DNA from 2 places in the Streptomyces sp. NPDC057445 genome. Region 2 is predicted to be linked to the other one. Evidence: predicted binding sites of a transcription regulator. Region 2 holds the regulator's gene; the other holds the start of a gene.

Region 1 (14,428 bases), on a different contig from region 2:
CTCTCCGACGACGCACAGCTGCTGGTGTCCGAGGTGGTCACGAACGCCATTCAGCACGGGCAGGGACCGGTGAACCTTCGGATACGGCTCAACAGCACGGAGCTCACCGTGGAGGTGAGCGACCACAGCCACCACCCGCCCCAGCCGCGGCTGGCCGCCGCCGACGACGAGTCCGGGCGGGGACTCATCCTCGTGGACACGCTGGCCGGCAGCTGGGGCATGCGTCCGACGGACGACGGCAAGACGACGTGGTTCACGCTGAAGCTGGCGCGGAACCGGCCCCCGGCCCGGAGGAGCTGAACACCTCGGAGGACGGGGCCCGTTGACGGGCATCTCGCGGGCCGCCGCTCACCCGGTGCTCCGCCCACCCGGTGCTCCGTCGGAGCAGCTCCGGCCCGGCGGACCGTAAGGAGAACAGGTGCCCAGCAGTTCCAGCACGGGCGCGGGCCGGTGCGGCGACCGTCTCGTGCTGTTGGTCCGCTACGGAGACGGTGTCTCTTCGGCCTCCTTGGACTCGACCCGTCCGAGCGGGTTTGGGCCGGTCGTCAGCGCGTCACGCGCTGTCTGCCAGGCGGAGTCCCCGGGGTAGAGCTCGGTGCGGAGGTAGGCCCAGGTGAGCCGCTGGACGGCAGACACTCGCTCGGGGTTCTCGTCCGTGGTCTCGGCGACGTCATATCCAGAGACCCCGCCGAGCCCGTGCTCCGCGTCGAACAGGGTGAGCAGGGACTTGGGGCCCGGGGAGAGGACGTACGGATCGGTGTGCCAGTCCGGGCCCAGAACCGTCAGATGGGCAGAGGCGTCCTTGTCGCCGGCGACCACGAGCGTGGGCGTCGTCATCCCGGAGAAGTCCGTGGTCAGGAAGAAGGAAAGATTCTCGGCCACGGACTCGGTGAGGGCATCGCCCCCTCTGCCGGGCGCGGCAAGCAGTACACCCGCCTTGATCCGGGGATCGGCCAGGTCCACTTCCGTTCCGTCGTGCGGATCGGTGAGCCGGGCGCCCAGCAGCAGGCTCGCGGTGTGCCCGCCCATCGAGTGCCCGGCTACGGCGACCTTGCTTCGGTCCAGGCGCCCGAGGAGCTGCGGGACGGCGGCCTCGATCACGTCGAGCTGGTCGAGGATGCGCTTCATGTCCTCGGCCCGTGATCGCCAGTACAGAGGCGCCCCGGGGGTATCGGGATCCAGGCTCAGCGTCGTCGAGCTCAGATGGGTGGGCTGGATCACGACGAAGCCGTGCGCCGCCCAGAAGTTGGCGAGTGGCGCGTAGCCGTTCAGTGAGGAGAGGTTGTTCGAGTAGCCCTGACCGTGCGAGAGGAGGATGACCGGCAACCCGCTCCCGGTCACGGGCGCGGAGACCCGCACCTCCAGGTCCACGGCTCTGCCGGGAGCTGACAGCACCACCGGACTGACCGAGAGGACGGGAGCGGGCAAGCTGACGGTGGCGGCCGCGTAAGTCGATTCGCTCATGATGCGCATTTCCCTTCCATGGGCTCTGCTGCCGGTCTCATTCGGCTGGCGGCGGGGGAGGGGTCAGGAGTGACCCGCTTCGGCCGCACCGAAAGCGGAGCGTTGTTCCGTATAATATACGGAACGCTGTTCCGCTTAGTCAACGGCCGTCGGAAGGAGAGCGTGGTGTCCAGTACGAGCCAGTCCGGGGAGGTGCCGGCCCGAAGCAAGCGGGCGGACGCGCTGCGCAACCAGCAGACGCTGCTTGCCGCCGCCGCTGCGGTGTTCGTCGACTCCGGCGTCGACGCACCGATCCGTGCGATCGCGGCCAGAGCGGGCGTCGGGGTGGGGACGATCTACCGCCACTTCCCGACTCGGGCGGATCTCGTCGTCGCCGTCTACCGCCACCAGGTCGAGGCATGCGCAGAGGCCGGCCCGAACCTGCTGGCCAGTGCCGACTCCCCACTCGCAGCACTCCGACAGTGGGTCGACCTCTTCGTGGACTTCCTGGTCACGAAGCACGGACTCGCCAACGCGCTGCAATCGGACAGCAGTGGCTTCGAGGCGCTGCACGCCTACTTCCTTGACCGCTTGGTGCCCGCCTGCGCGCAATTGCTCGACGCCGCAGTCGACGCCGGCGAAATCGGGCCCGGTACGCACGCCTACGAACTGATGCGCGCCATCGGCAACCTCTGCATCGGACACGACAGCGATTCCCGCTATGACCCCCGCCGAATGATCGAACTGCTCCTCCAGGGACTACAGCGACCGCAGTCATCCTGATGCCGCCGGCGAGCCCGTACGCGGCGAGGGGCTGTTCGTGGAGGAAGGACCCTGCCGCTCACTGATCCGGCCCGATCCAAGCGCATGGACACCCGGAAAAACGCCCGAGGGCGGCACCCCCTGGGAGTAGGGGGTGCCGCCCTCGGTCTTCAGGACGGTTGATCAACCAGAGGTCGATCAGAAGTCCATGTCACCGCCCGGCATGCCGCCCGGAGCGGCCGCGGAGGCCTTCTCCGGCTTGTCGGCGATGACGGCCTCGGTGGTGAGGAACAGCGCGGCGATCGACGCGGCGTTCTGCAGCGCGGAGCGCGTCACCTTGGCCGGGTCGATGATGCCCTCGGCGATGAGGTCGACGTACTCGCCGGTCGCGGCGTTCAGGCCGTGGCCCGGGGTCAGGTTGCGCACCTTCTCCACCACGACACCGCCCTCGAGGCCGGCGTTGACGGCGATCTGCTTCAGCGGGGCCTCGAGCGCGAGCTTCACAGCCTGCGCACCGGTGGCCTCGTCGCCGTCGAGCTCCAGCTTCTCGAAGACGGAGGACGCCTGGATGAGAGCCACGCCACCACCGGCGACGATGCCCTCCTCGACGGCCGCCTTCGCGTTGCGGACGGCGTCCTCGATGCGGTGCTTGCGCTCCTTGAGCTCGACCTCGGTCGCGGCACCGGCCTTGATGACGGCCACGCCGCCGGCCAGCTTCGCGAGGCGCTCCTGGAGCTTCTCACGGTCGTAGTCCGAGTCCGACTGCTCGATCTCGGCACGGATCTGGTTGACGCGGCCCTGAACCTGCTCGCTGTCACCGGCGCCGTCGACGATCGTCGTCTCGTCCTTGGTGACGACGATCTTGCGGGCGCGGCCCAGCAGGTCGAGGGTGGCGTTCTCCAGCTTGAGACCGACCTCCTCGGAGATGACGGTGCCACCGGTGAGGATGGCGATGTCGCCGAGCATGGCCTTGCGGCGGTCACCGAAGCCCGGGGCCTTGACGGCGACGGACTTGAAGGTGCCACGGATCTTGTTGACGACCAGGGTGGACAGGGCCTCGCCCTCGACGTCCTCGGCGATGATCAGCAGCGGCTTGCCCGACTGCATGACCTTCTCCAGCAGCGGGAGCAGGTCCTTCACGCTGGAGATCTTGCCGTTGAAGATCAGGATGTACGGGTCGTCGAGCGACGCCTCCATACGCTCCATGTCGGTGGCGAAGTACGCCGAGATGTAGCCCTTGTCGAAGCGCATACCCTCGGTGAGCTCCAGCTCCAGACCGAAGGTCTGGGACTCCTCGACGGTGATGACGCCTTCCTTGCCGACCTTGTCCATGGCCTCGGCGATGAGCTCGCCGATCTGGGTGTCGGCGGCGGAGATGGAGGCGGTGGAGGCGATCTGCTCCTTGGTCTCCACGTCCTTGGCCTGCTCGAGCAGGGCGCCGGAGACGGCCTCGACGGCCTTCTCGATGCCGCGCTTCAGGGCCATCGGGTTGGCGCCGGCCGCCACGTTGCGCAGGCCCTCGCGGACGAGCGCCTGGGCGAGAACGGTCGCGGTGGTCGTACCGTCACCGGCGACGTCGTCCGTCTTCTTGGCGACTTCCTTGACCAGCTCGGCGCCGATCTTCTCGTACGGGTCCTCGAGCTCGATCTCCTTGGCGATGGAGACACCATCGTTGGTGATCGTGGGGGCGCCCCACTTCTTCTCGAGGACGACGTTCCGGCCCTTGGGGCCAAGGGTGACCTTGACGGCGTCGGCGAGCTGGTTCATCCCGCGCTCGAGACCGCGCCGTGCCTCCTCGTCGAACGCGATGATCTTGGCCATGTGAAGTGGTCCTCCCGGACTTGGGGGTCCCCCCGTGCCGCAGGCCACGGGGGAGGATTGCTCCGGACCGCGCTGGCGCCCGCGACGGACGGCCTGCATGCCTTGTGGTTCCTGGCCCCACCAGGCGTGCGGGCCTCACCGACCCGGTCCTTAGTTGTCACTCTCACTCGTAGAGTGCTAACGCCAATGATTAGCACTCGGACCCAGAGAGTGCAAGCGGCTTCGAAGAAGCCTCGATGAGGGGCGGCGGTCGGGTGACGGGAGGGCGCAAGCGGCTTCGAAGAAGCCTCCGGTCCGGGCGCGGCGGAGGGCCCGCACCCCCAGCCGTGGGTGCGGGCCCTCCGTCATGTCGCTGCAGTCAGTCGGCGCTCAGCCGGCTGCGCGGACCATGTCCGCCTGCGGCCCCTTCTGGCCCTGCGAGATCTCGAACTCGACCCGCTGACCCTCCTCCAGGGTGCGGTAGCCGTCCATCTGGATCGCGCTGTAGTGGACGAAAACATCCGCACCACCGTCGACCGCGATGAAGCCGTACCCCTTCTCCGCGTTGAACCACTTGACGGTGCCCTGAGCCATGCCTAACTCCCCTATTACTGGCCCTTGCACAGGTCCGCACTTCGCGGACCCGGGTCAGACCTCACTTCAGACCTCACTCACGGACAGTTTCCTCACCCCCAGGGGGGATGGAGAGACCACCATGAGTGTGTGCCGGAACGCGTCGACCGCGGCTGAATGTATCTGTCCAACTGCCGTCTGCAACAGGTCAATCGGACGAGAAATCTGGGCACGCCTGATCGGATAAAGGGAAGAATTCCGAGCATTCCCGGGCAACTCGGGCCGGGCAAAGCGCACTTAATGCGCATCCCGCTCGAACACTTTGGCTGTTTCTTGTCGTGCGCGGACACATTCGTATATGCGTCTGGCACACGCTGCGGAGGGGACTTCCCAACTCTACCGCGCTCAACCATGCAGAATTGCCCCCTCCGCTTAGCTTGCGGAAGGGGCAATTCAGGTAACGCACCGTGGCCGGTTCAGGGGCTCAGCAGCCGCCTGCGACGGCCGGGATGATCGAGACGCCGGCGCCGTCCGGGGTCGCCGTTTCCAGCCCCTGCTCGAAGCGGACGTCGTCGTCGTTGACGTACACGTTCACGAAGCGGCGCAGCTTGCCCTGGTCGTCCAGCACACGGGCCGCGATTCCCGTGTGCTTCGTCTCCAGGTCGGCGATGACCTCGGCGAGGGTGGCACCCTCCGCCGGGACCTCGGCCCGGCCGCCGGTGTACGTGCGGAGGATGGTGGGGATGCGGACGTTGACGCTCATGCGAGACCAGCCTCTCGGAAGGAGTCCAGGTTGGGGCGGATGACTGCGGACATACCCGTCGTGGGAGCCACCGCGTCGAGGGTCTTCAGGCCGTCACCCGTGTTGACGACGACGGTCGTGAGGGACGGGTCGATCACACCGGCCTCGATCAGCTTCTTCGCCACGCCGAGGGTCGTCCCGCCGGCGGTCTCCGTGAAGATGCCCTCCGTGCGGGCCAGCAGCTTGATCGCGTCCACGATCTGCTCGTCGGTCACGTCCTCCACGGCTCCGCCGGTACGGCGGCAGATGTCCAGGACATAGGGGCCGTCGGCCGGGTTGCCGATCGCCAGGGACTTGGCGATCGTGTCCGGCTTCTGCGGCCGGACCACGTCGTGACCGGCCTTGAAGGCCACGGACACCGGGGAGCAGCCCTCGGCCTGGGCGCCGAAGATCTTGTACGGCCTGTCCTCGACGAGCCCGAGCTTGATCAGCTCCTGCAGACCCTTGTCGATCTTGGTGAGCTGGGAGCCGGAGGCGATGGGGATGACGATCTGGTCGGGGAGCTGCCAGCCGAGCTGCTCGCAGATCTCGTACGCGAGCGTCTTGGAACCCTCGGCGTAGTACGGCCGCAGGTTGACGTTGACGAAGCCCCAGCCCTCGCCCGCCGGGTCGCCGATGAGCTCGGAGCAGAAGCGGTTGACGTCGTCGTAGTTGCCCTCGATACCGACGAGCCGGCCGCCGTACACCGCGGCCATCACGACCTTGCCCTGCTCCAGGTCGTGCGGGATGAACACGCAGGAGCGCAGGCCCGCCCTGGCGGCGGCGGCGCCGACCGCGCCGGCCAGGTTGCCGGTGGAGGAGCAGGAGAGCGTGGTGAAGCCGAAGGCGCGGGCGGCCTCCAGTGCCTGGGCGACGACGCGGTCCTTGAAGGAGTGCGTCGGGTTGCCGGAGTCGTCCTTGACGTAGAGACCGCCGGTGACACCCAGCTCACGGGCCAGGTTGTCGGCCTTGACGAGCTCGGTCCAGCCCGGGTTCAGGTTCGGCTTGCTCGCCACGTCGGCGGGGACGGGGAGCAGCGGCGCATAGCGCCAGAGGTTGGCCGGGCCGTTCTCGATCTGCTTGCGCAGACCGTCCGGGTCGCCGCTCGGCAGGTCGTACGCGACTTCGAGCGGCCCGAAACAGATCTCACACGCGAAGATCGGGCCGAGAGCGAACCGCTCGCCGCACTCGCGGCAGGAGAGCCCGGAGGCTGGGCCCAGATCGACAGATTCGGTGGTGGTGGCAACAGTCTGCGCAGCCATGGAGGCGAGGCCCTTTCTCCTCATCTTCCTCGCGGCGCATCTCGCCACGAGACGGAATTGGCACCTTCCCTAGCCGGGGCCCCGCGCGAGTGTCGTAAGACGTGCGACGAGAACCGGCTGGAGGGTTGCCGGGGCTTCAACGGGCCGTATCCCTCTGCCCCTCTGGATGAGCGGTATGTGATTGTCGGCGTGACGCCCCCGGCATGCGAGGGTCGTCCGCGTTGTTCAAGACTGTAACCGAACCCCCGGACCCTTGAGATGGTCGTCCGATCCGCGAGATGGAGATCACGTGCTGGAAGAGGTGGAGCGCTGGCTGGCCCGGCGGTCCTGGTCCGTGGCAGACCGCCCGCTCGACCAGCTCGTCGCCGCGAAGCGCACGGCCAAGCACGGTACGACGGTCAGCGTCGTGCTCCCCGCCCTGAACGAGGAGACGACGGTCGGCGAGATCGTCTCCGTGATCCGGCGCGAGCTCATGACCGACGCGGTGCCTCTCGTGGACGAGCTCGTGGTCGTGGACTCGGGTTCGACGGACCGCACGTCCGAGGTGGCGGCGAAGGCGGGCGCGCGGGTCGTGCACCGGGACGCGATACTCCCGCGGATCCCGGCCGTCCCCGGCAAGGGCGAGGTGCTGTGGCGCTCGCTGCTGGTGACGAGCGGCGACATCGTCTGTTTCGTGGACGCGGACCTGAAGGAGTTCTCCGCCGACTTCGTCTCCGGCATCGTCGGACCGCTGCTGACCGAGCCGGAAATCCAGTTCGTCAAGGCGATGTACGACCGGCCGCTGGGGGGCACCCCCGGTCAGGGCGGCCGGGTGACCGAACTGGTGGCCCGCCCGCTGCTCAATCTGCACTGGCCGCAGCTGGCCGGATTCGTCCAGCCGCTGGGCGGGGAGTACGCGGCGCGGCGGTCGCTGCTGGAGCGGCTGCCGTTCCCCGTCGGATACGGGGTGGAGCTCGGACTGCTGGTCGACGCACTGCACACGGTCGGGCTCGACGCGCTCGCGCAGGTCGACGTGGGGGTGCGGCTGCACCGGCACCAGGACGGGCAGGCGCTGGGCCGGATGGCGGCGGCGATCTACCGCACGGCGCAACTGCGACTTTCCCGCGGCCATTTGGTGCGTCCGGCACTGACGCAGTTCGAACGGGGCGACGAGGGGTTCGTGCCGCGGACGCATGAGGTGGACACCCAGGAACGGCCTCCGATGGTGGAGATCGTGGAGTACGCGAAGCGCAGGGCGGCATAGCCGCACCGGCGGCCCGACGACACCGGCGGCCTAACGCATGTGCGCCGCAGCACGCCACAATCCATCGGATTGTCTAAGTTTCGTAGATATGGGCTATGCGAAACTCACGGGCGCTTGGCGCCGGACTTCCAGGTTGCCTCGTTTCGTCGGGGCCTTGACGGTTCTCACGACCGCCTCCGCCGTCGTCTCGACCGGGATGCTCCTCCCTGGCAGGGCCGCCGGCGACGCCGTGTCCCCCTTCAAGAAGCGGTACGACGCGTCGTTGTACGGCGACTTCACCACCGTCGGCAGCGCCGTCCAGGGCGCCGAACGGACCGGAACCGGCCAGGTCGGCGTCCCACCGGGGGCCCGTGTCAGTTATGCCCGGCTGTTCTGGGGCGGCAACGACGGCACGTACCGGAGCCCGGACGGCGAGCTGCTCCACCGCTGCGCCGCCTCCGGCGCGGACGCGGACCGGCCGGACGACCGTCGCCCGGACGCGGACCTGTCCGATGCGGATCTCGGCGCCGCCGACCGGTCGGACGCGGACCTGTCGGACAGAGGCCGGTCGGACTCCGGCTCGTCCCCCGGCGCGCCGCTCGACTCCACCCCCACGATCAGCGTCGGCAAGGGCAAGCCGGTCGTGGTCAGGGCCGAGAATCTGGTCCAGGACCGGGGGGCGGCGTCCGGAGCGCACTTCTACACCGGCGAGGCCGACGTCACCGCCGCCTTCGAGGACGTCACCGGCTCCGGCACCCCGCTGCCCGTCACGGTCGGCGACATCTGGGCCTCGGCCGAAGAGGGCTGCGGCGCGGGCTGGTCGCTGACCGTCGTCTACGCGTACGACCGCCCCGACGAGAAGTACGCCCCCGAACGGCGCAACGTCCATGTCTACGGCGGACACGTCCTGCAGCGCCCCGCCTCCCCCGCGACGACCGTCTCGGTGAGCGGCTTCTACCGCTCCGGGGGCCAGGTCCGGGCGTCCGTCGCGGCGTACGGGGGTCGGACCTCCATGGGCGACCGCTTCCTCGTCGACGGCCAGACCGGGGCGGGAGTGGGCGCCACGTCCGCGAAGGTGTCGTTCAGGTCGGGCGACGACGCCTATGTGGCATCGGCGTTGGCCCTGTCCACCCCGGTGCCGGATCCGGAGGTCACGAAGAAGGCGTCCGGCGCGGAGGGCTCACCCGCCGACACGACGGTGACGTACACGGTCACCGTCGGCGAGGAGGGCGCCGGGGACGCGCGACTTCAGGCCACCGTGGAGCCGGACCCGGTCGCCTCGGAGCGGACCGAGGGCACCGAGGGCACCGAGGGCACCGAGGGCACCGAGGGCACCGAGGGCACGAACGGCCGGGAGAACCGGGCGGACCGGGAGAACCGGGAGAACCGCGAACCCGGTGACGCCGACGCGGACAGGGGTGAGGGGAGGGTGCAGGCGCGGCCCGTGCCTCCGGCGACCACGGAGCAGCCCCGGCACCCGCAGCAGCCGGTGCGGTCAGGAGCCCCGGACAAGCCCGGCGCCGCCCCGGTGGTTCCCGGCAACGGCCCGGGCCGTCCCGCCGGAGCGAACGGCAGCCCCAGCGAGATGGCCGCCACCGGCGGGCGGACCGAACGGCTCTGGCTGCTCGGCGCCCTCGCCCTGGCACTCACCGCGGCCGGTGCGATCGCCGTGGCCGCGACGCGCGATCGGCGCCGTGACCACTGATCGGGTGACGCTGTGGCTGATCGGGTGACCGTGTGGCCGATCGGGTGATCGTGTGGCCGATCGGGTGATCGTGTGGCCGGACTCCGCCGACGGAGTCCGGCCGTACGTTTGAGCGGTTACCGGACGGGCTAGGTTGGCGACATGGTCTCCGAGCGCGCGGCGCAGGTACTCGTCGCCTCCAACCGCGGTCCGGTCACATACGCCTTCCGCGAGGACGGCACACTCGACGCCCGGCGTGGCGGCGGTGGGCTGGTCTCCGGTCTCTCGGCCATCGGGACGGACGCGGACGCCCTGTGGGTGTGCGCCGCACTGGGCGACGGCGACCGCGAGGCGGTGCGCCGCGGTGTCGCAGAGCCGGGCGTACGGATGCTGGACATCGACGCCACCGTGCACGCGGACGCGTACAACGGCATCGCGAACTCCGTACTGTGGTTCGTCCACCACATGCTGTACCAGACCCCGCTGGAGCCGGTCTTCGACGCGCAGTTCCGCCGGCAGTGGGACGCCTACCGGACCTACAACCGCGCCTTCGCCGACGCGTTGGCGGCGGAGTCCGCGCCCGGCGCCGTAGTGATGATCCAGGACTACCACCTGGCGCTCGCGCCCGGGATGCTCCGGGAGCTCCGCCCCGATCTGCGGATCGGGCACTTCTCGCACACGCCGTGGGCACCGCCTGAGTACTTCCGGATGCTGCCGGACGACGTCGCGGAGGAACTGGTGCGGGGGATGCTCGGCGCGGACCGGCTCGGCTTCCTCACCTGGCGATGGGCGTCCGCCTTCATGCAGTGCGCCGGGAACGTCGCCGAGGACGGGCGGATCGTCTCCTCTGCGCCGGACGACCCGCGCCCCCGCATCCGGCACTCCCCGACCGGGGAGTCCGCCTTCCGGACGACGCTGGTCGGAGTGCACGGACTCGGCGCGGAAGCCGGGTTCCTGCGGCGGCGCTCGCACGAATTGGACGTCGAGGAACGCATGGTCGCGCTGCGCGACCAGGTCGGCGGGGAGGGCGACCGGAAGACCATCGTCCGCGTGGACAGGACCGAGCTGTCCAAGAACATCGTCCGCGGTCTGCTGGCGTTCCGGACACTGCTCGACGAACGCCCCGAGTGGCGCGAACGCGTGGTGCACGTGGCCTTCGCGTACCCGTCCCGGCAGGACCTGCCCGTCTACCGCGACTACACGGCGGAGGTCGCGCGGCTCTCCGAGGAGATCAACGCGCAGTACGGGACGCCCGGCTGGACACCGGTGGTGCTGCACGTCAAGGACGACTTCGCGCGGTCGCTGGCCGCGTACCGGATTGCGGACGTGGCGCTGGTCAATCCCATCAGGGACGGGATGAATCTCGTCGCCAAGGAGATCCCGGTCGTCTCGGACGCGGGATGTGCGCTGGTGCTGTCCCGGGAGGCCGGGGCGTACGAGGAGCTCGGCGACGAGGCGATCGTGGTGAACCCGTACGACGTCACGGGCACCGCCGCCGCGCTCCACCAGGCGCTGACGATGCCCGACGGGGAGCGGGCCGAGCGCACCAAGCGGCTGGCCGCCGCGGCGACAGCGCTGCCGCCGCAGCAATGGTTCCTGGAGCAGCTACACGCGCTTGAGGCGCTCGGCGAGGGCGGCGAGGAAGCGGACGACCTCGGCCGGACCTGACAGCACCATGTCGGCGCGCTCGGCGAGTTCCGGCACGTCGGTGCCGCTGCACACCAGCAGTCCGGGGATGCCGTCGGAACGCAGCTTCTCGACGGCGGCGCAGGCGGCGAGATCACCGAGGTCGTCACCCGCGTACAGCACGGCACCGGCCTGCTGTTCCCGTACGAACTCCTCCAGCGCGACGCCCTTGTCGACGCCGGCCGGGCGCACCTCCAGGACGAGCCTCCCCGGCTCGACGATCAGTCCGTGGCGGGCGGCCAGCTCGGCGATGGGGCCGCGCAGCGCCTCGAAGGCGGCCTGTGGATCCTTGGCGCGGCGCGTGTGCGCGGCGACCGCGCGGCCCTTCTCCTCGATCCAGACGCCCTCCCAGGCACCGACCGAGTCGAGGAGCCCGGGCAGCTCCGCGCGTACGGCGTCGAGGCCGGGGGGCGGGGCGGAGGCCTGGACCGTACCGGTGCGGGCGTCCCAGCGCTCGGCGCCGTAATGGCCCAGTACGACGAGGCGTTCGAGGCCGGGCCGGCCCTCGAATCCGCCGTACCTGACGGCGACCCCGGCCGGGCGCCCGGTCAGGATGGCGACGGACGCCACCTGCGATGCCAGCCCGGCGATCGCCTCGACGGCGCCGGGATGGGCGCGGGCCTGCTCCGGGTCGGGCACGATGTCGGCGAGCGTGCCGTCGAAGTCCAGCGCGACCACGGTCTCCCGCGGCCTCTCGAGAATCGCGGCGAGGCCTTCCCGTCCTTGGGACGTGGTCGGCTCCGGCAGTGCGTCGTCCGAATGGCTGCCCATGCTGCCGACCCTATCGGCGCTCGCGGCGGGAGTCCCGCACTCGCCGGAGGCGATTGACGGTCACCGGATCGTGCGCCAGGGCGCGGGGGTCGTCCAGCAGGGCGTTCAGCAGCTGGTAGTACCGCGTCGGTGACATCCCCAACCGCTCCCGTATCGCCCGCTCCTTGGCCCCGGGTCCGGGCCAGTCGCTCCGCTCCATCCGGAGGACAGCGCGGTCCCGCTCGGAGAGCTGCTCACCTTCGGTCATATGAGCAACATAGTTGCCGGGTCGCTGGCGCGGGTCGCTGGCGCGGGCGGTTCGGGTGAGGTTGTCGTGGTTGACGGTGCCGTGTTGGTTGGCCGGTGTGTCCGTCCTCAATCGCCGGACGGGCTCAGGTGTACGGGGTCGGCCGGTACCGGGTCGCGGGCGTTGGGGGCCGTTCCGGGGCTCGCATCCGGGACGGCATGATTTACGGCGCGCTAACCGGCACCTCGATGGCGGCGCCCACGCCGCGCCACAAATCACGCTTTAGTGTCCCGGACACGACCCCTCCACGGCCCCCCTCGGGGCCAGGGGTGGTGGGCCGATCGCCGTGGTCGCGTGTCTGTTGCCCACCCACCGGGCGGCAGTCGGCAACGCGCCAGGGGCGGGGCCGTGCAGGGTCGGCCCCGCAGGGGACGGCGGAACCACCGGCTGCCTCCGAGGTCGGCGGTACGCCGCCGTCCCCGAGGAGTCGAGCCCGGAGGAGCCCCGCCCCCCCACCACCGACAGCAGCCGCATGAGCCCGTCCGGCGTTTGAGGACGGACACCCCGGCCGCAGTCACGGCACCGGCCCGCACACTAAGCCCGTCCGGCGCTTGAGGACGGACACCCCGGCCAACCAACACGGCACCGCCCACCACGACACCCGCACCCCCACCCGCACCGCGCAGCGGACCCGTACCGCCCGCGCAGCGACCCGCTACTCCGCCGCAGACGCCGCCTCCGTCGCGATGCGGGTCAGGACCGCCGCCGGGTCGCCCCCCGGCGCCACCGCCCCGCCGATGTTCTTCTTCACGCTCGCGCTCACCGTCGCCCACGACTTCTCGCCGAAGGGGTAGAGCTCCGAGGTCGGCAGGGCCTCCAGGAATTCCCGCAGGTCCTTGTGGCTGTTGTCCGCCGCCATCGTCTGGCTCGCCGTGATCGTCACCGGCAGGATGTCGTAACGGTCGGAGAATTCGAGGACGTTCGTGTCGTTGTACGCGAAGTCGAGGAAGCGGCCGATCTCCTTGCGGTGGCCGTTCTGCTTGAAGGCCATCATCCAGTCGGCGACGCCCATCGACGCCCTGGCCTCGCCGTCGGCCCCCGGCAGCGGCACCTTGCCGACCTTGACACCGGCCTTCTCCGCCGTCTGCATCAGGGTCGGGTGGCCGTTGAGCATCCCGACCTCGCCGCGCGTGAACGCCGCGAAGGCCTCGGCGCGATCCAGCTCTGCGGGGGCGACCGGCCCGGTCAGCTTCGGGGTGACAAGGTTGTCCTTGAGCCAGCGGAAGGTCTCTATGTTCTCGGTCGAGTCGATCTCGTACGCACCGCTGGTGCGGTCCTGGTAGCCCCCGCCCCCGCTCAGCATCCAGATCATCGCCTCTGCCTGTGACTCCTCCGAGCCCAGCGGCAGCGCGAAGGGGTACTTCACCCCCTGCGCCTTCAGTTTCTGCGCGGCCGCGCGGATCTCACCCCAGGTGGTCGGCGCCCGCAGCCCCGCGTCCGTGAAGAGCTTCTCGTTGAAGAACAGCAGACGCGTGCTGGCCGCGAAAGGCATCCCGTACTGGATGCGGTTCACCTGGCCCGCCTCGCTCAGCAGGGGCAGGAAGTTCGCCTGGGTGGGGACGGAGACCAGCTCTTCGGTGCGGTAGAGCTTGTCCCTCTCGACGTAGTCGGCGTACGCGCCGATCTGCGCGATGTCCGGGGCGTTCCCCTGGTCCACCATCTCGCCGACCTTGCGGTCGACGTCCTTCCAGGAGTAGACGTCGACATCGACCTTGATGCCCGCGTTCTTGGCCTCGAAGGCCCTCGCCACGTCGTCCCAGTACTTCTGGGACGTGTCGCTCGGGCCGGTCCCGTAGTCCGCCGCGACCAGCCGGAGCGTGACCTCCCCGTCCCCTCCGGTGCTCCCGCACCCGGCGAGCACCGCCGTCATGGCCAGTGCGACTGCCGCCGCCGTCGGACCGAAATAGCGCCGCTGCAACGCTCGCGCCCCCCACCTTGATCTGAGAAATGAACCCCAGAGGTCTACACCACGCACACACGCTCGGGCAAAACGCAGCAACCCGAACAGTGGACTAGACCTTTCCGGGTCCGGGGGCGAAACTGTACGCGTGAGACACGTCATCGCCCTCGATGTGGGCGGCACCGGGATGAAAGCCGCCCTCGCGAGGGAGGACGGGACACTGCTCCACGAGGTGCGCCGGGCCACCGGCCGCGAGCG
Region 2 (14,428 bases):
GTCGGGGCCCTTGATGCCGTGCGCGGCGAGGCGTTCCGGCAGCATGCGGCGCCCGTCGGGCTCGGTGAGCCGGTAGCCGAAGGACTCGACGGGGTGGGAGAGCCTGCGCGCCTCGAGGGTGTAAGAGGGCGTGGTGGCCAGTACGCCGCCGTCGGCGATCGCGCGCTCGTTGAGTTCGACGGACTCGCGGTAGGCGGTGGCGTAGCGGAGCCGGTCGAAGAACCGCTGTCCGCTGGCCGGGTAGTGCGCGGTGACCGGGTGGGGGACCTGGTCGAGGTTGATGCGCTGGATCACCCCGGCGAGCCCCAGGGAGTGGTCACCGTGGAAGTGCGTGACGCAGATCCGGTTGATGTCGTGCGCCGCCACGCCCGCGCGCAGCATCTGCCGCTGGGTGCCCTCACCCGGGTCGAAGAGGATGCCTTCGCCGTCCCAGCGCAGCAGGTAGCCGTTGTGGTTGCGGTGCCGGGTCGGGACCTGGCTGGCGGTGCCGAGCACGACCAGTTCTCGTACTGACATGAGTGATCGCTTAACCGGGAGGCCAGTTGAGGCCGCGGCCTCCGAGGACATGGGCGTGTGCGTGGAACACGGTCTGGCCCGCGCCGCTCCCGGTGTTGAACACGATGCGGAAGCCGGTCTTGTCGACCTTGTCACCGGCCGCGACCTCGGCCGCCTCGCGCAGTATGTCGGCGGCGACGGACGGCTCGGCCGCGGCGAGCGTCGCGGCGTCCGGGTAGTGCACCTTGGGGATGACGAGCACATGGGTCGGCGCCTGCGGGTTGATGTCGCGGAAGGCGACGGTCGTCTCGGACTCACGGACGACGGTGGCGGGCACCTCCCCCGCGACGATCTTGCAGAACAGGCAGTCGGCCTGCGGTTCTCCCGCCATGGTCCGGGCCCCTTCACGACTCCGACGATCAGTATGTGCGCATGCTATCGCCGTGCGGCGGGCCGCCGACCGCGACTACTTGCCGGGGGTCCTGGTTTCCGTGACGGTCACGGTGACAGTGACCGTGGGCCGGGGTGCGCCGTTTCCGGAGGAGGGTCCGGGGGCCAGGGTGGCCGAGGCGGTGCAGTCGCCGAGCACATTGGCACGGAAGACCGTCCGGTCGCCGGCCTTCGCGGTGAGGTCGCCGCGTACGCAACGGCCGCCGAGCTCCTGGGTGACCTTGCCCTTGAGTGTGATCTTCCGGCCGTCACCGCTCTCGCCCCGGCAGTCGACGGTGGCGACACTGCGGGGCGTGGAGGAACTCCTCGGGGAGGAGGAGGCGCTGGGCCCGGTGTCGAGCGTGGCCGTGCAGCTGAGCCGGCGCACGTCCACCCCGGCGCGTTCGAACGCGCGCGTGCCCGTGGTGTCCGTGGTGAAGGACACCGCGGTGGCACTGAGCCCTCCGGCGCCGGGTTCGCAGGCCGCGGCGCCGAGGGCTGCCGCACCGGCCAGGCCGATCGCTGCCAGTACACGTCTGTACGCGCCCATGGACGGCAGCGTGCCACCGCGCCTTCCGTCGCGGTAGACCAGTTGCGGCCACAAGGTGCCCCGTACGGTGGGGACATGAGACGGGCGCGCGTACCACGGCGGCTGACCGTGGGCCGGACGGTATGGCTGTGGTCGGTGGGGCATCTGCACCCGGAATGCCACGAGATCCTGACCGTGCGTCGCGCGGACGCCCGGCACGCCCAGTTGCGGTTGGTGTTCCGCGCAGGCGCGGGCCGTCCGGTCGCCGGGGCGTACCGGTCGTCCGGTCTGCTCGGCGACGCGCACGACAACACCCTGAATCTGCACGAGCCGGGTGTCGTGCTCCGGTTCCTCGAGGAGGCCGGCTCACGCGGGCTGCTGCCGGACGCCCACGGCATGGCGGAGGCCGACGGGTGGCCGCTTTTCGACGCGATCGTCAGGGACCTCGGGTCAGGACCAGCGGCCGGTACGCCCCAGTAGCAGCGCCGACGCGGCGGTACCCGCCGTGGAGGTGCGCAGTACGCTCCGGCCGAGGCGGTACGGCTTCGCCCCCGCCTGCGCGAAGGCGGCCAACTCCTCTGGTGACACGCCCCCTTCGGGACCCACCACGAGCACGATGTCACCGGTCGCGGGGAGCGGGGCGCCGGCGAGGGGCTCTGCGCCCTCCTCGTGGAGGACCGCGGCGAAGTCGGCTCCGGCGATCAACTGGGCGACCTGCCTGGTCGTCGCCGCGTCCGCGACCTCCGGGAAGCGGAGGCGGCGTGACTGCTTGCCCGCCTCGCGTGCGGTGGCACGCCACTTGGCGAGGGACTTGGCGCCGCGGTCGCCCTTCCACTGGGTGATGCAGCGGGAAGCCGCCCAGGGCACGATGGCGTCGACGCCGGTCTCGGTCATGGTCTCGACGGCGACTTCACCGCGATCGCCCTTGGGGAGCGCCTGCACGACGCTGATACGGGGCGCGGGCTCCGGCTCCTCGCGAAGCTCGGTGACGGTGACGTCGAGGCGGTCCTTGCCCTCGACCGCGGCGACGGTCCCGTAGGCGCCGGTGCCGTGGCCGTCGGTCAGCACGATCTCCTCGCCGACGCGCAGGCGGCGTACGGAAACGGCGTGCCGGCCCTCCGGCCCGTCGAGGGTGACGGTGCCCGCGTGGACGTGGTCGACGAGGAAGACGGGCGCGGTCATGAGCCGTTCCTCAGAGCGAGGGCGGCGCTCGCGGCGCCCAGTTCGGCGGCGAGGACCTCGACGAGCTGTCCGGCGGGCAGTTCGCGGGCCATGCGATGGCCCTGGCCGGCCCAGAGCGCCATGCCCTGCGGGTCACCCGCCTTCGCGGCGGCCTTGCGCAGACCGGAGGTGAGGTGGTGCACCTCGGGGTAGGCGGCGGGCGCGTACGGTCCGTGCTCGCTCATGAAGCGGTTGACGAGCCCGCGGGCGGGGCGGCCGGAGAAGGCGCGGGTCAGTTCCGTCCTGGTGAACAGCGGATTGGTCATGGCCTGCTTGTGCAGGGCGTTCGCCCCGGACTCGGGGCAGACGACGAACGCGGTGCCGAGCTGGGCGGCATCGGCTCCGGCGGCGAGGACGGCGGCGATCTGGCTGCCGCGCATCAGGCCTCCGGTCGCTATGACGGGGAGCTGCACGGTCTCCCGGATCTGCGGGACCAGGGCGAGCAGCCCCGTGCCGGACCCGTCGGACGCGGGGTCGTCCCGGTGCGTGGCCTGGTGGCCTCCGGCCTCGATGCCCTGCACACAGACCGCGTCGGCACCCGCGTGCTGGGCGGCCTGGGCCTCTTCGGGTGTGGTGACGGTGACGACGATGAGCGTTCCGGCGCGCTTGAGAGCGGCGACGGCGCTCCGGGTGGGGCATCCGAACGTGAACGACACCAGGGGCACGGGGTCGTCGCGCAGGATGGCCAGCTTGGCCTCGTAGCCGTCGTCCCGTCCGGCCTCAGGATCGCCGAGGGGAGTGTCGTACCAGGTCGCCTCACCCGCGAGCTGATGCCGGTACACATCGACGGCCGCGGCGTCGGCGTACTGCGGCTGCGGCATGAACAGGTTGACCCCGAACGGCCGCCCGGTGAGCCCGCGCACCTGTTTGATCTCCTGGTACATCCCGTCCGCGGTCTTGTACCCCGCGGCCAGGAACCCCAGGCCGCCCGCCTCGCTCACGGCGGCGGCCAGTTCGGGGCAGGAAGCGCCGCCCGCCATGGGGGCCTGCACGATCGGATGACGACAGAGATCGGTCAGTGCGGAGGACATGCCCGCATGGTGCCATGTCCCGGCGCCGTGGCCGAATCCCGGCTTCCGCCCCGGGACGCCCGCGAGAATCAGGACATGCCGCGAAAGTGTGGGCGAGGGCTCGTGTGCCGTAGTACCCCTGGACGATGTGGACGCCGCCTACGCCGTCATGCGGGGAGAACGGTGCGGAGATCGTGCACCCGTTGCAGGACGAGGAGTGGGGAGTGCGCCGGTTCTTCGTCCGGGACCCCGACGGCCAGGTCGTCGATGTGCTGGGGCACCGCTGAGCACGGGGTGCAGGAGGGCGGGGAGGGCGGGGAAGCCCCCGCCCTCGCTCACCACTGCGGCAAGCTCTGAGCCCTGAGGGGCGAGCCCCTCACCTGCCGTTGAACGCGTCCTTCAGACGGGAGAACAATCCCTGCTGCCCCGGCTGGAACTGCCCCATCGGCCGTTCCTCACCGCGCAGCTTCGCGAACTCCCGCAGCAGCCTCTCCTGCTCGGGATCCAGCTTCGACGGCGTCTGGACCTCGACATGCACGATGAGGTCACCGCGGCCCCCGCCCCGCAGGTGCGTGACACCGCGCCCGTGCAGCGGGATCGACTGGCCCGACTGCGTGCCCGGACGGATGTCGACCTCCTCCATCCCGTCGAGCGTCTCCAGCGGCACCTTCGTGCCGAGGGCGCCCGCCGTCATGGGGATGGTCACCGTGCAGTGCAGATCGTCGCCGCGCCGCTGGAACATGTGGTGCGGCAGCTCGTGGATCTCCACGTACAGGTCACCGGCGGGACCGCCACCGGGCCCGACCTCGCCCTCGCCCGCGAGCTGGATGCGGGTGCCGTTGTCGACACCGGCGGGGATCTTCACCGTCAGGGTCCGGCGGGAACGCACCCGCCCGTCGCCGGCGCACTCCGGGCACGGGGTCGGGACCACGGTCCCGAAGCCCTGGCACTGCGGGCACGGCCGGGAGGTCATGACCTGGCCCAGGAAGGAGCGGGTGACCTGCGAGACCTCACCGCGGCCCCGGCACATGTCACACGTCTGGGCGGACGTACCGGGCGCTGCACCCTCGCCCGAGCACGTCGTACAGACGACGGCCGTGTCGACCTGGATGTCCTTCGTCGTGCCGAAGGCCGCCTCGCTGAGCTCGACCTCCAGCCGGATCATCGCGTCCTGCCCGCGCCGCGTCCGCGACCTGGGCCCGCGCTGGGACGCCGTACCGAAGAAGGCGTCCATGATGTCCGAGAAGTTCCCGAAGCCGCCCGCGCCGAAGCCTCCGGCGCCGCCCCCGCCTCCTGCGGACAGCGGGTCGCCTCCGAGGTCGTAGACCTGCTTCTTCTGCGGGTCCGACAGCACCTCGTAGGCGGCGTTGATCTCCTTGAAGCGCTCCTGCGTCTTCGGGTCCGGATTCACATCCGGGTGGAGTTCCCGCGCCAGCCGCCGGAAAGCCTTCTTGATCTCGTCCTGGGACGCGTCGCGGCGTACGCCGAGTACGGCGTAGTAATCGGTGGCCACTTACGACTCCGCCAGGATCTGTCCGACGTAACGTGCCACTGCGCGTACCGCTCCCATCGTTCCGGGGTAGTCCATGCGGGTCGGTCCGACCACGCCGAGTTTGGCGACTGCCTCGTCGCCCGAACCGTAGCCGACCGCGACGACGGACGTGGAGTTGAGTCCCTCGTGGGCGTTCTCGTGCCCGATCCGTACGGTCATGCCGGAGTCCTTGGCCTCACCGAGCAGCTTCAGCAGGACGACCTGCTCCTCCAGCGCCTCCAGCACGGGCCGGATCGTCAGCGGGAAGTCGTGGCCGAAGCGCGTCAGATTGGCGGTGCCGCCGATCATCAGCCGCTCCTCGGTCTCCTCCACCAGTGTCTCGAGGAGGATCGAGAGCACCGTCGAGACCGTGCCCCGGTCGTCCGCCTCGAACGACTCGGGAAGATCTTGCACCAGCTGCGGCACGTCCGTGAAGCGCCTGCCCACCACCCGGCTGTTCAGCCGGGCCCGCAGATCCGCGAGCGAAGTCTCGCCGAACGGCGCCGGGCAGTCCACATGCCGCTGCTCGACCCGGCCCGTGTCCGTGATCAGCACGAGCATCAGCCGTGCCGGGGCAAGTGCCAGAAGCTCCACGTGCCGCACGGTCGAGCGGGTCAGCGAGGGGTACTGCACGACCGCGACCTGCCGGGTCAGCTGCGCGAGCAGCCGTACCGTGCGGGCCACCACGTCGTCGAGGTCCACGGCGCCGTCGAGGAAGTTCTGGATCGCGCGCCGTTCGGGCGACGACAGCGGCTTGACGCCCGCGAGCCTGTCCACGAACAGGCGGTAGCCCTTGTCCGTCGGAATCCGGCCGGCGCTGGTGTGGGGCTGGGCGATGAACCCTTCCTCCTCCAGCACCGCCATGTCGTTGCGCACGGTGGCCGGTGACACACCCAGCTTGTGCCGCTCGGTGAGGGCCTTGGAGCCCACGGGCTCCTCCGTACCGACATAGTCCTGGACGATGGCGCGCAGGACCTCGAGTCTGCGTTCGCTGAGCACCGTGCGCACCTCCAGCTGTGATTCATCGGCGGGTCCGGTGTGACCTGGCACTCACCTCCTCGGAGTGCCAGCATTCCCCGGCCAGTGTACGGCGGGTGGGTACGCCCCTAGCAAGGCCGACCGGACGGCGAACCGGTCACGGTACAGCGCCGTGACCGGCGAGACGTCGCTGGTTGCCCGGGGATAGCGTCGCCTTATGGACATCGATTGGGAAGACGTCGGCTGGGAACGGCTCGGTGACGGTGTCGGGCGGCGGCGCCTGCCCGTCTGGGACGCGACGGCCGGCGTGGTGGTCGGGGACGAGTCGGTGTTCCTGTACGACACGGGCGCGACGCTCCGCGAGGGAGCCGAACTGCGCACCCAGATCCAGTCCCTCGTCGGCGGCCGGCGTGTGACCCATATCGCTCTCAGCCATCCGCATTTCGACCATGTTCTCGGTACGGCGGCCTTCTCGGGAGCACGGGTGTACGGCGCGGTGGGCGTCGACCAGCTGCTCGTGCGGGACCGGGACGTGCTGCGCGAGGACGCCGTCCGCCACGGTGTGGCGCCCTCCGAGGCCGCACTCGCCACGGACGTGCTGGTCCCCCCGAAGCATGTCGTCTGCGGCGAGTGGACCCTGGACCTCGGTGGTCGACAGGTCCTGCTGGCGAACGCCGGGCCCGGCCACTCGGGACACGACCTCGTCGCGCTCGTACCGCGCACCGCCGCCGAACCGGAGATCGTCTTCTGCGGGGACCTGGTCGAGGAGTCGGGCGAGCCCCAGGCCGGCCCGGACTCGATACCCGGTCGCTGGCCTGCCGCGCTGGACCGGCTGCTCGCGCTCGGCGGGGACGACGCGGTCTACGTACCGGGGCACGGCGCGGCGGTGGACGCCGCTTTCGTACGCGCCCAACGGGATGAACTGGCCCGGCGGTTCGGGGTGTCGTAGCGTCTGCCCAATGCGCAGCTACAGCCCTGACCTGACCCCGCCCTGGAAGAAGCCGGCCGCGGCGCCCGAGGTTCCGGCCGAGCCCGGTCTCGTCGTCGAGGAGGTCACGACGGGCTTCTGCGGCGCGGTGATCCGCTGCGAGGCGGGGACGGTGACGCTGGAGGACCGCTTCGGCAAGCACAGGGTGTTCCCGATGGAAGCCCGCGGATTCCTGCTGGAGGGCAGGACCGTCACCCTGGTCCGCCCTTCCGCCGCTCCGCCGCGGCCCACCCGCACGGCCTCCGGCTCGGTCACCGTGCCCGGCGCACGGGCCCGGGTCGCCCGCGCCGGCCGCATCTACGTGGAGGGACGCCACGACGCGGAGCTGGTCGAGAAGGTCTGGGGCGACGACCTCCGCATCGAGGGCGTGGTCGTCGAGTACCTCGAGGGCATCGACGACCTCCCTGCCGTCGTCGCGGACTTCGCCCCGGCGGCGGACGCCCGCCTCGGCGTGCTCGTGGACCACCTGGTCCCCGGCTCCAAGGAGTCCCGCATCGCGGCATCCGTCACCGATCCGCACGTGCTGGTGGTGGGCCATCCGTACATCGACATCTGGGAGGCCGTGAAGCCGTCCTCGCTCGGCATCGCGGCCTGGCCGTCCGTGCCGCGCGGCCAGGACTGGAAGACGGGCGTCTGCCGCGCCCTGGGATGGTCCGACAACACGGGCGCGGCCTGGCAGCACATCCTGTCGAGGGTGACGAGCTACAAGGACCTGGAGCCGGCGCTGCTGGGGCGGGTGGAGGAACTGATCGATCACGTCACCGCGACCGGAGAGAGCGCGGGGCGCTAGCGAGGCAGGCGGTCGGCCGCTGCCGGGCGGTTCCCGCTTCCCGCCCGACGCGTCCGGGCCATCCGCGCTCTGCTGCTGGGTCCGTGGGCCTGACGGGCGCGGCGCGCCGTCGCCGCCGGGGCCCGGTCCCCGCCACCGCGGGGACATCGGGCGGTCGCCTCAGTCCACCAGGTCCCGGACCACCGCGTCCGCCAGCAGCCGTCCGCGCAGCGTCAGCACCGCCCGGCCCTCCTCGTACGGCCCGGGCTCGAGCAGCCCGTCCGCCAGGGCGCGCCGCGACGCCGCCAGCCCCTGCGGCTCGAGGAGCGACAACGGCACCCCCTCGCGCAGCCGCAGCTCCAGCAGCACCCGCTCCACCCGCCGGTCCTCGTCCGGCAGGACCTCCCGCCCGGCCCCGGGGGAGCGCCCCTCCCCGAGCGCCGCCGCATAGGCACCGGGGTGCTTCACGTTCCACCAGCGCACGCCGCCCACATGGCTGTGCGCGCCGGGGCCCGCGCCCCACCAGTCGGCGCCGCGCCAGTACAGCTCGTTGTGCAGGCACCGTCCGGCCTCCGACGTGGCCCAGTTCGAGACCTCGTACCAGTCGAAGCCCGCCCCGGACAGCACCTCGTCGGCGATCAGGTACCGGTCGGCGTGCACGTCGTCGTCCGTCATCGGCACCTCGCCGCGCCGGATCCGCCGGGCGAGCTGCGTGCCCTCCTCGACGATCAAGGCGTACGCGCTCACATGGTCCGGCCCCGCCCCGATCGCGGCGTCCAGCGAGGCCCGCCAGTCGTCGTCGCTCTCCCCCGGCGTGCCGTAGATCAGGTCGAGGTTCACATGCTCGAAGCCCGCCGCCCTCGCCTCGGCGACACACGCCTCGGGGCGCCCGGGAGTGTGCGTGCGGTCGAGCACCTTCAGCACGTGCTGCCGGGCACTCTGCATCCCGAAGGACACCCGGTTGAAGCCTCCGGCGCGCAGCTCCGCCAGATACGCGGGGTCCACGGACTCCGGGTTCGCCTCCGTCGTGACCTCCGCGTCGTCCGCCAGGCCGAACTCCTCCCGCACCGCCCCGAGCATCCGTACGAGATCGGCGGCGGCGAGCAGCGTCGGCGTACCACCGCCGACGAAGACGGTCCTGACCGGGCGCGGATCGTCCCCGAGGACCTTGCGGGCGAGCCGGATCTCCTCGATCAGCGTGTCCGCGTAGTTGTCGCGGGAGGCCAGCACACCGCCGCTGCCACGCAGCTCGGTCGCCGTGTAGGTGTTGAAATCGCAGTAGCCGCAGCGCGTCGCGCAGTACGGGACGTGCAGATAGAACCCGAGGGGCCGGTCGCCCGCGCCCGCGAGGGCGGACGGGGGCAGGGCCCCGTCCTCGGGCATGGGCTCACCATCAGGCAGTACGGAAGGCATACGGACCATTGTCCGCCACCCGCCACCCGCCACCCGCCACCCGCCACCCGCCACCCGCCACCCGTCGGCCGTACCGGACCGCACCGGACCGGACCCGTCAGCGTGCCTGGAGCACCAGCAGCGCCAGATCGTCGCCGGGAGGGGCCTCCGCGAAGGTGTGCACGGCCTGCCGTATGCGGTCTGCCACCCCCTGCGCGGTGAGCCCGGCGCAGTCCGCGAGTGCCCGCGCCAGCCCGTCGGAGTCGTCGAACATCAGCGGGCCGGAGCGCCGCTCCGTGACCCCGTCGGTGACGCAGAGCAGTGTGTCTCCGGGCTCGAGGTCGAAGGTCTGGCTCTCGTACGCGGCGCCTTCCACGACCCCGAGGAGCAGCTGGGAGGCGGCCGCGGGGCGGACCGTGCCGTCGGGCCGGAGCAGAAGAGGCAGCGGGTGGCCGGCGCAGGCGAGGGTGCAGCGGACCCCGCCACCGCCCGGGAGCGGGGTGAGCTCCCCGTACAGGAGCGAGAGGAAGCGTGACTGCGGGCCGTCGTGCGGGCCGTCCTCGGGGCCAGAGCCGGTGCGCGAGCCGGGGCCCGCGACCATGAGCGCGGCAGCCTCTGCCGCCTCCATGGCGTCGTCGAGGAGCAGGCCGTTGAGACGGTCGAGCACCTCGCCCACCTGGTATCCCTCGCGCGCGAGCAGACGCAGCCAGGGGCGGGCGAGGCCGGTGACGACGGCGGCTTCCGGACCGCTGCCCTGCACGTCGCCGAGCATGAAGCACCAGCGCCCGCCGCTGCCGGCCGGGAAGATGTCGTAGAAGTCGCCGCCCGCGAGGCCCTCGTCGCTGGGCTCGTAGACGAGTGAGCTGTCGACACCGGGGATCTGCGCGACCTGGGCGGGCAGCAGCCCGCGCTGCAGGACCCGGCTGATGGTGGCCTGCCGGGCGTAGGCGCGGGCGGCGCCGATGGCGAGGCCCACCCGGCGGGCGAAGTCCTCGATCAGCGCGGTCGCTTCGTCGGAGACTCCCGCGCCCGGCAGCCCTTCACGGCCGAGCAGCAGGATGCCGAGGGGGCGCGCGCCGGCGGTCAGCCGGAAGGCGAGGGCGTTCCCTGCCGCGCCTTGTGCGGTTTCCCGGCCTTCCCTTGCCGCGCCTTCGTCGCTTGCTGCGCCGCCGCCTTCCACTCCCGCGCCATTGTCGCCGCTCTCGGTGTCCCCCTCGTACCCGGGCCGGGCGACGGGGACGGTCACAGCCGCGCTGCGGGCCTCTTGCGGTAACCGCGGCGGCTCCTTGACCAGGGCCGTACGCAGGCCCTCGATCGCGGACTCGTCGGCATGCCAGACCCTGGCCAGCCGGGGCTCGGGACCGGCCGCCTCGGCGTCCAGCCAGATCGCGCACCAGTCCGCGAGCCGTGGCACCAGCAGCTGCCCGGCCAGCGCCGTCACCATCTCCTCGTCGAGCTGCCCGGCGAGGAGATCGGACGCCTCAGCGAGGAACGACAGCGCCCCGCGCCCCGTCCAGTCCCGGTCGTCGCGCAGGGCCCTGCGTGGCGCGGGCGGGGGGCTCTCGGCGGCCCTGGGTCCCCGCGGCGCGACTCCCGGCCCCGCGGGACCGCAGCCGTCGAGCGCGAGCCGCGCCCAGACCGCCTTGAGCCCGGGCCGGTACGTGATCCCCCAGGACGCGGCCAGCGCCGTCACGAGCTGCAGCCCCCGGCCGTACTCCGGCTCACCGGACGCCGCTCCCGGGTCGGGCGGCTCGCTGCGTACCGGCCGCGCCGGATGGCGGTCCGACACCTCGACGACCAGTGACGCGGGGTCGTCCTCGCTCGCGGCGTCCAGGCGTACGAGCACCTCCACGGTGGTTCCCGCATGCACGACGGCGTTCGTCACGAGTTCGCTCACGACCACCACGGCGTCGTCTGCCAGCTGATCCGCCCCGCGCGTGGCGACCATCCCCAGTCGCGTCCACTCGGCGAGCGCCGCCCGCAGAAACCGCCGCGCCGCCGAGGCGGCCGGCGGGCTGCCGGGCAGGCTGGTGCGCGCCGCGGCTCTGACACTGCCGCGCTGCGGGAGCAGGTGAACGGACCGGTGGGTGGTCTCCTGCTGCATCGGAACGGACCCCACGCTGCGGCTCCTGTCCGGTTCTGGCGTTGCTCCGTGGACGACTGACGACACGGACAGAGTGACAGACCGAGCTCGCGCATAAGCATGGAGTCATCGAAGTGCCCGATATGCCCACACTCGGAAGAACGAATTCTGCGGCGCGGGGGGCGTGAAATGTGCTGCGGGCGCGACGAGGAGTCCTCGTCGCGCCCGCGGCACGCGTCAGGTGGCCCGGCGGGTGCCGGCCCGGAGCGGTTACGCCTCGCGCGACCCTCCGTACATGGACTCGATGAGGTGCTTGTACTCGCGCTCCACGACTGGTCGCTTCAGCTTCAGGCTGGGCGTCAGTTCGCCGTGCTCGACGTCCAGGTCACGCGGCAGCAGACGGAACTTCTTGATGGTCTGCCAGCGCTGCAGGCCCTCGTTGAGGCGCTTCACATAGCCCTCGATGAACTGCTCGGTCTGCGGAGCGGCGACGACCTCGGCATAGGACTTGCCACCGAGGCCGTTCTCCTTGGCCCAGCCGAGGATGGCGGGCTCGTCGAGAGCGATCAGGGCGGTGCAGAAGTTCCGGTCGGCGCCGTGGACCAGGATGTTGGAGACGAAGGGGCAGACCGCCTTGAACTGGCCCTCGACCTCGGCGGGAGCGATGTACTTGCCGCCCGACGTCTTGATGAGGTCCTTCTTGCGGTCGGTGATCCGCAGGTAGCCGTCCTCCGACAGCTCGCCGATGTCGCCGGTGTGGAACCAGCCGTCGGACTCCAGGACTTCGGCGGTCTTCTCCGGAAGCTTGTGGTAGCCCTCCATGATGCCCGGGCTGCGCAGCAGGATCTCGCCGTCGTCGGCGATGCGGACCTCGGTGCCGGGGAAGGGCTTGCCGACCGTGCCGGTGCGGTACGCCTCGCCGGGGTTGACGAAGGAGGCGGCGCTGGACTCCGTGAGGCCGTACCCCTCCAGGATGTGGATACCGGCGCCCGAGAAGAAGAAACCGATCTCGGGGGCGAGCGCGGCCGAGCCGGAGACGGCGGCGCGCAGCCTGCCGCCGAAGGCCTCGCGGAGCTTGGAGTAGACGAGGGCGTCGGCGACCTTGTGCTTGGCGGTGAGGCCGAAGGAGGCCGATGCGGTGCCGGTGCGGCGGAAGTTGTCCTGGGCCTCCTTGGCGTACGCCCGCGCGACCCCGGCCGCCCACTGGAAGATCTTGTACTTGGCGGCGCCACCGGCCCGGGCCTTGGCCGCGACGCCGTTGTAGACCTTCTCGAAGATGCGGGGCACGGCGGCCATGTACGTCGGCTGCACGACCGGCAGGTTCTCGATGATCTTGTCGACGCGGCCGTCGACCGCCGTGACATGCCCGACCTCGATCTGACCGGAGGTCAGCACCTTGCCGAAGACGTGGGCGAGGGGCAGCCACAGGTACTGCACGTCGTCCTTCGTCACAAGACCGGTCGCGGCGATGGCCTTGGCCATGTACGACCAGTTGTCGTGCGGCAGGCGGACACCCTTGGGGCGGCCCGTGGTGCCCGAGGTGTAGATGAGGGTGGCGAGCTGTACGGAGGTGATCGCCTCGACGCGCTCCTTGACCGCGCTCGGATGCTTGGCGAGGTACTCGGCGCCGCGGGCTTCCAGGTCGGCCAGGGAGACCACCCAGCCCTCGGGGTCGCCCTCGGCCGGCACGGCGGCGGCGGAGTCGATCACGACGACGTGCTGGAGGTTCGGAAGCTCGGCGCGCCTCTCGCGGGCCTTGGCCAGCTGGGCGGCGTCCTCCGCGACAAGGACGCGGCTCTCGGAGTCGGCGAGGATGTAGGCGGACTCCTCGGCGTTGGTCTGCGGGTACACGGTCGTGGTGGCCGCGCCCGCGCAGAGGATGCCGAGGTCGGCCAGGATCCACTCCACCCGGGTGGCGGAGGCGAGCGCCACGCGCTCCTCGGACCGTACCCCCAGTTCGATCAGTCCGGCCGCGATCGCATACACCCGCTCGGCGGCTTCGCCCCAGCTGAGCGACTTCCATTCGTCAGGGCCCTGGCCGCCGGCCGAGGGCACCGGGTAGCGGTACGCCTCCGCATCGGGAGTCGCCGCCACGCGCTGGACGAAGAGATTCGCCACGGAGGGCGGTCGGTTCTCGATCAGGGTCTGTGTGTCGCTCACGACATCCTCCGGGCCTGCTGCTGCGGCGTTGCTGCATGACTGGCTGATTGCGCGACGGGTCACCTTTGTTTAACTCACGAGTAACCCGTCGGGCGTTGTCAGGTTAGAGGTCCGTGCTCCCCCACGTAAGAGGCTGCAGGCTGCCGCTTCATAACGAACAGGCCCCCGCGCCGGGGACACGGGGGCCTGTGGGGCACATCAGACAAACAGGGGCGCTTGGTGCTTCTGAGCTACGAGGGGCGCTTCCGCTTCGATCACTTCTGCGCAGATCCTCCGCCCGTCCAGGACCGTTCTTCCTCGTCGCCTGCCGGTGCTACTTCTTCGTCTTGCCGCCGGCGGAGTCGTCGCTGGACAGCACCGCGATGAAGGCCTCCTGCGGAACCTCCACAGAACCGACCATCTTCATCCGCTTCTTGCCCTCCTTCTGCTTCTCCAGCAGCTTCCTCTTCCGGGAGATGTCGCCGCCGTAGCACTTGGCAAGGACGTCCTTGCGGATGGCGCGGATCGTCTCGCGGGCGATGACCCGGGAGCCGATGGCCGCCTGGACGGGCACTTCGAAGGCCTGCCGCGGGATGAGCTCCTTGAGCTTGGCCACAAGCCGCACGCCGTAGGCGTACGCCTGATCCTTGTGGGTGATCGCGGAGAACGCGTCGACCTTGTCACCGTGCAGCAGGATGTCGACCTTGACGAGCGACGCGTCCTGCTCACCGGTGGGCTCGTAGTCGAGGGAGGCGTAGCCACGCGTCTTGGACTTCAGCTGGTCGAAGAAGTCGAAGACGATCTCGGCGAGCGGCAGGGTGTAGCGGATCTCGACCCGGTCCTCGGACAGGTAGTCCATGCCGA

Evidence for each region. The regulator HrcA, encoded in region 2, represses chaperone genes, less so after heat shock. The targets are predictions, from matches to a motif close to TTNGCACTCNGNNNNNCNGAGTGCNAA.
Region 1: the regulator HrcA is predicted to act here: its motif matches at 4,181-4,207, upstream of groL (chaperonin GroEL).

The regions. Positions count from the first base shown of each region.
Region 1 covers NZ_JBHVDH010000026.1:58,236-72,663, reverse strand. The annotation lists gene ACFU5O_RS33150 (SpoIIE family protein phosphatase) at 1-300, shown strand, start outside; gene ACFU5O_RS33145 (alpha/beta hydrolase family protein) at 481-1,464, opposite strand; gene ACFU5O_RS33140 (TetR/AcrR family transcriptional regulator) at 1,630-2,226, shown strand; gene groL (chaperonin GroEL) at 2,404-4,026, opposite strand; gene ACFU5O_RS33130 (cold-shock protein) at 4,396-4,599, opposite strand; gene ACFU5O_RS33125 (MoaD/ThiS family protein) at 5,063-5,341, opposite strand; gene thrC (threonine synthase) at 5,338-6,621, opposite strand; SAM riboswitch class I at 6,639-6,794, opposite strand; gene ACFU5O_RS33115 (glucosyl-3-phosphoglycerate synthase) at 6,911-7,864, shown strand; gene ACFU5O_RS33110 (hypothetical protein) at 8,019-9,548, shown strand; gene ACFU5O_RS33105 (trehalose-6-phosphate synthase) at 9,690-11,195, shown strand; gene otsB (trehalose-phosphatase) at 11,133-11,984, opposite strand; gene ACFU5O_RS33095 (DUF3263 domain-containing protein) at 11,995-12,231, opposite strand; gene ACFU5O_RS33090 (ABC transporter substrate-binding protein) at 12,926-14,140, opposite strand; gene ACFU5O_RS33085 (ROK family protein) at 14,319-14,428, shown strand, end outside.
Region 2 covers NZ_JBHVDH010000001.1:569,394-583,821, forward strand. The annotation lists gene ACFU5O_RS02620 (ribonuclease Z) at 1-516, opposite strand, end outside; gene ACFU5O_RS02625 (histidine triad nucleotide-binding protein) at 527-886, opposite strand; gene ACFU5O_RS02630 (hypothetical protein) at 962-1,474, opposite strand; gene ACFU5O_RS02635 (hypothetical protein) at 1,550-1,933, shown strand; gene ACFU5O_RS02640 (16S rRNA (uracil(1498)-N(3))-methyltransferase) at 1,904-2,635, opposite strand; gene ACFU5O_RS02645 (nitronate monooxygenase) at 2,632-3,705, opposite strand; partial or broken gene ACFU5O_RS02650 (VOC family protein) at 3,818-3,971, shown strand; gene dnaJ (molecular chaperone DnaJ) at 4,061-5,197, opposite strand; gene hrcA (heat-inducible transcriptional repressor HrcA) at 5,198-6,214, opposite strand; gene ACFU5O_RS02665 (MBL fold metallo-hydrolase) at 6,411-7,142, shown strand; gene ACFU5O_RS02670 (DUF3097 domain-containing protein) at 7,153-7,971, shown strand; gene hemW (radical SAM family heme chaperone HemW) at 8,131-9,363, opposite strand; gene ACFU5O_RS02680 (SpoIIE family protein phosphatase) at 9,461-11,446, opposite strand; gene ACFU5O_RS02685 (AMP-dependent synthetase/ligase) at 11,696-13,585, opposite strand; gene lepA (translation elongation factor 4) at 13,899-14,428, opposite strand, start outside.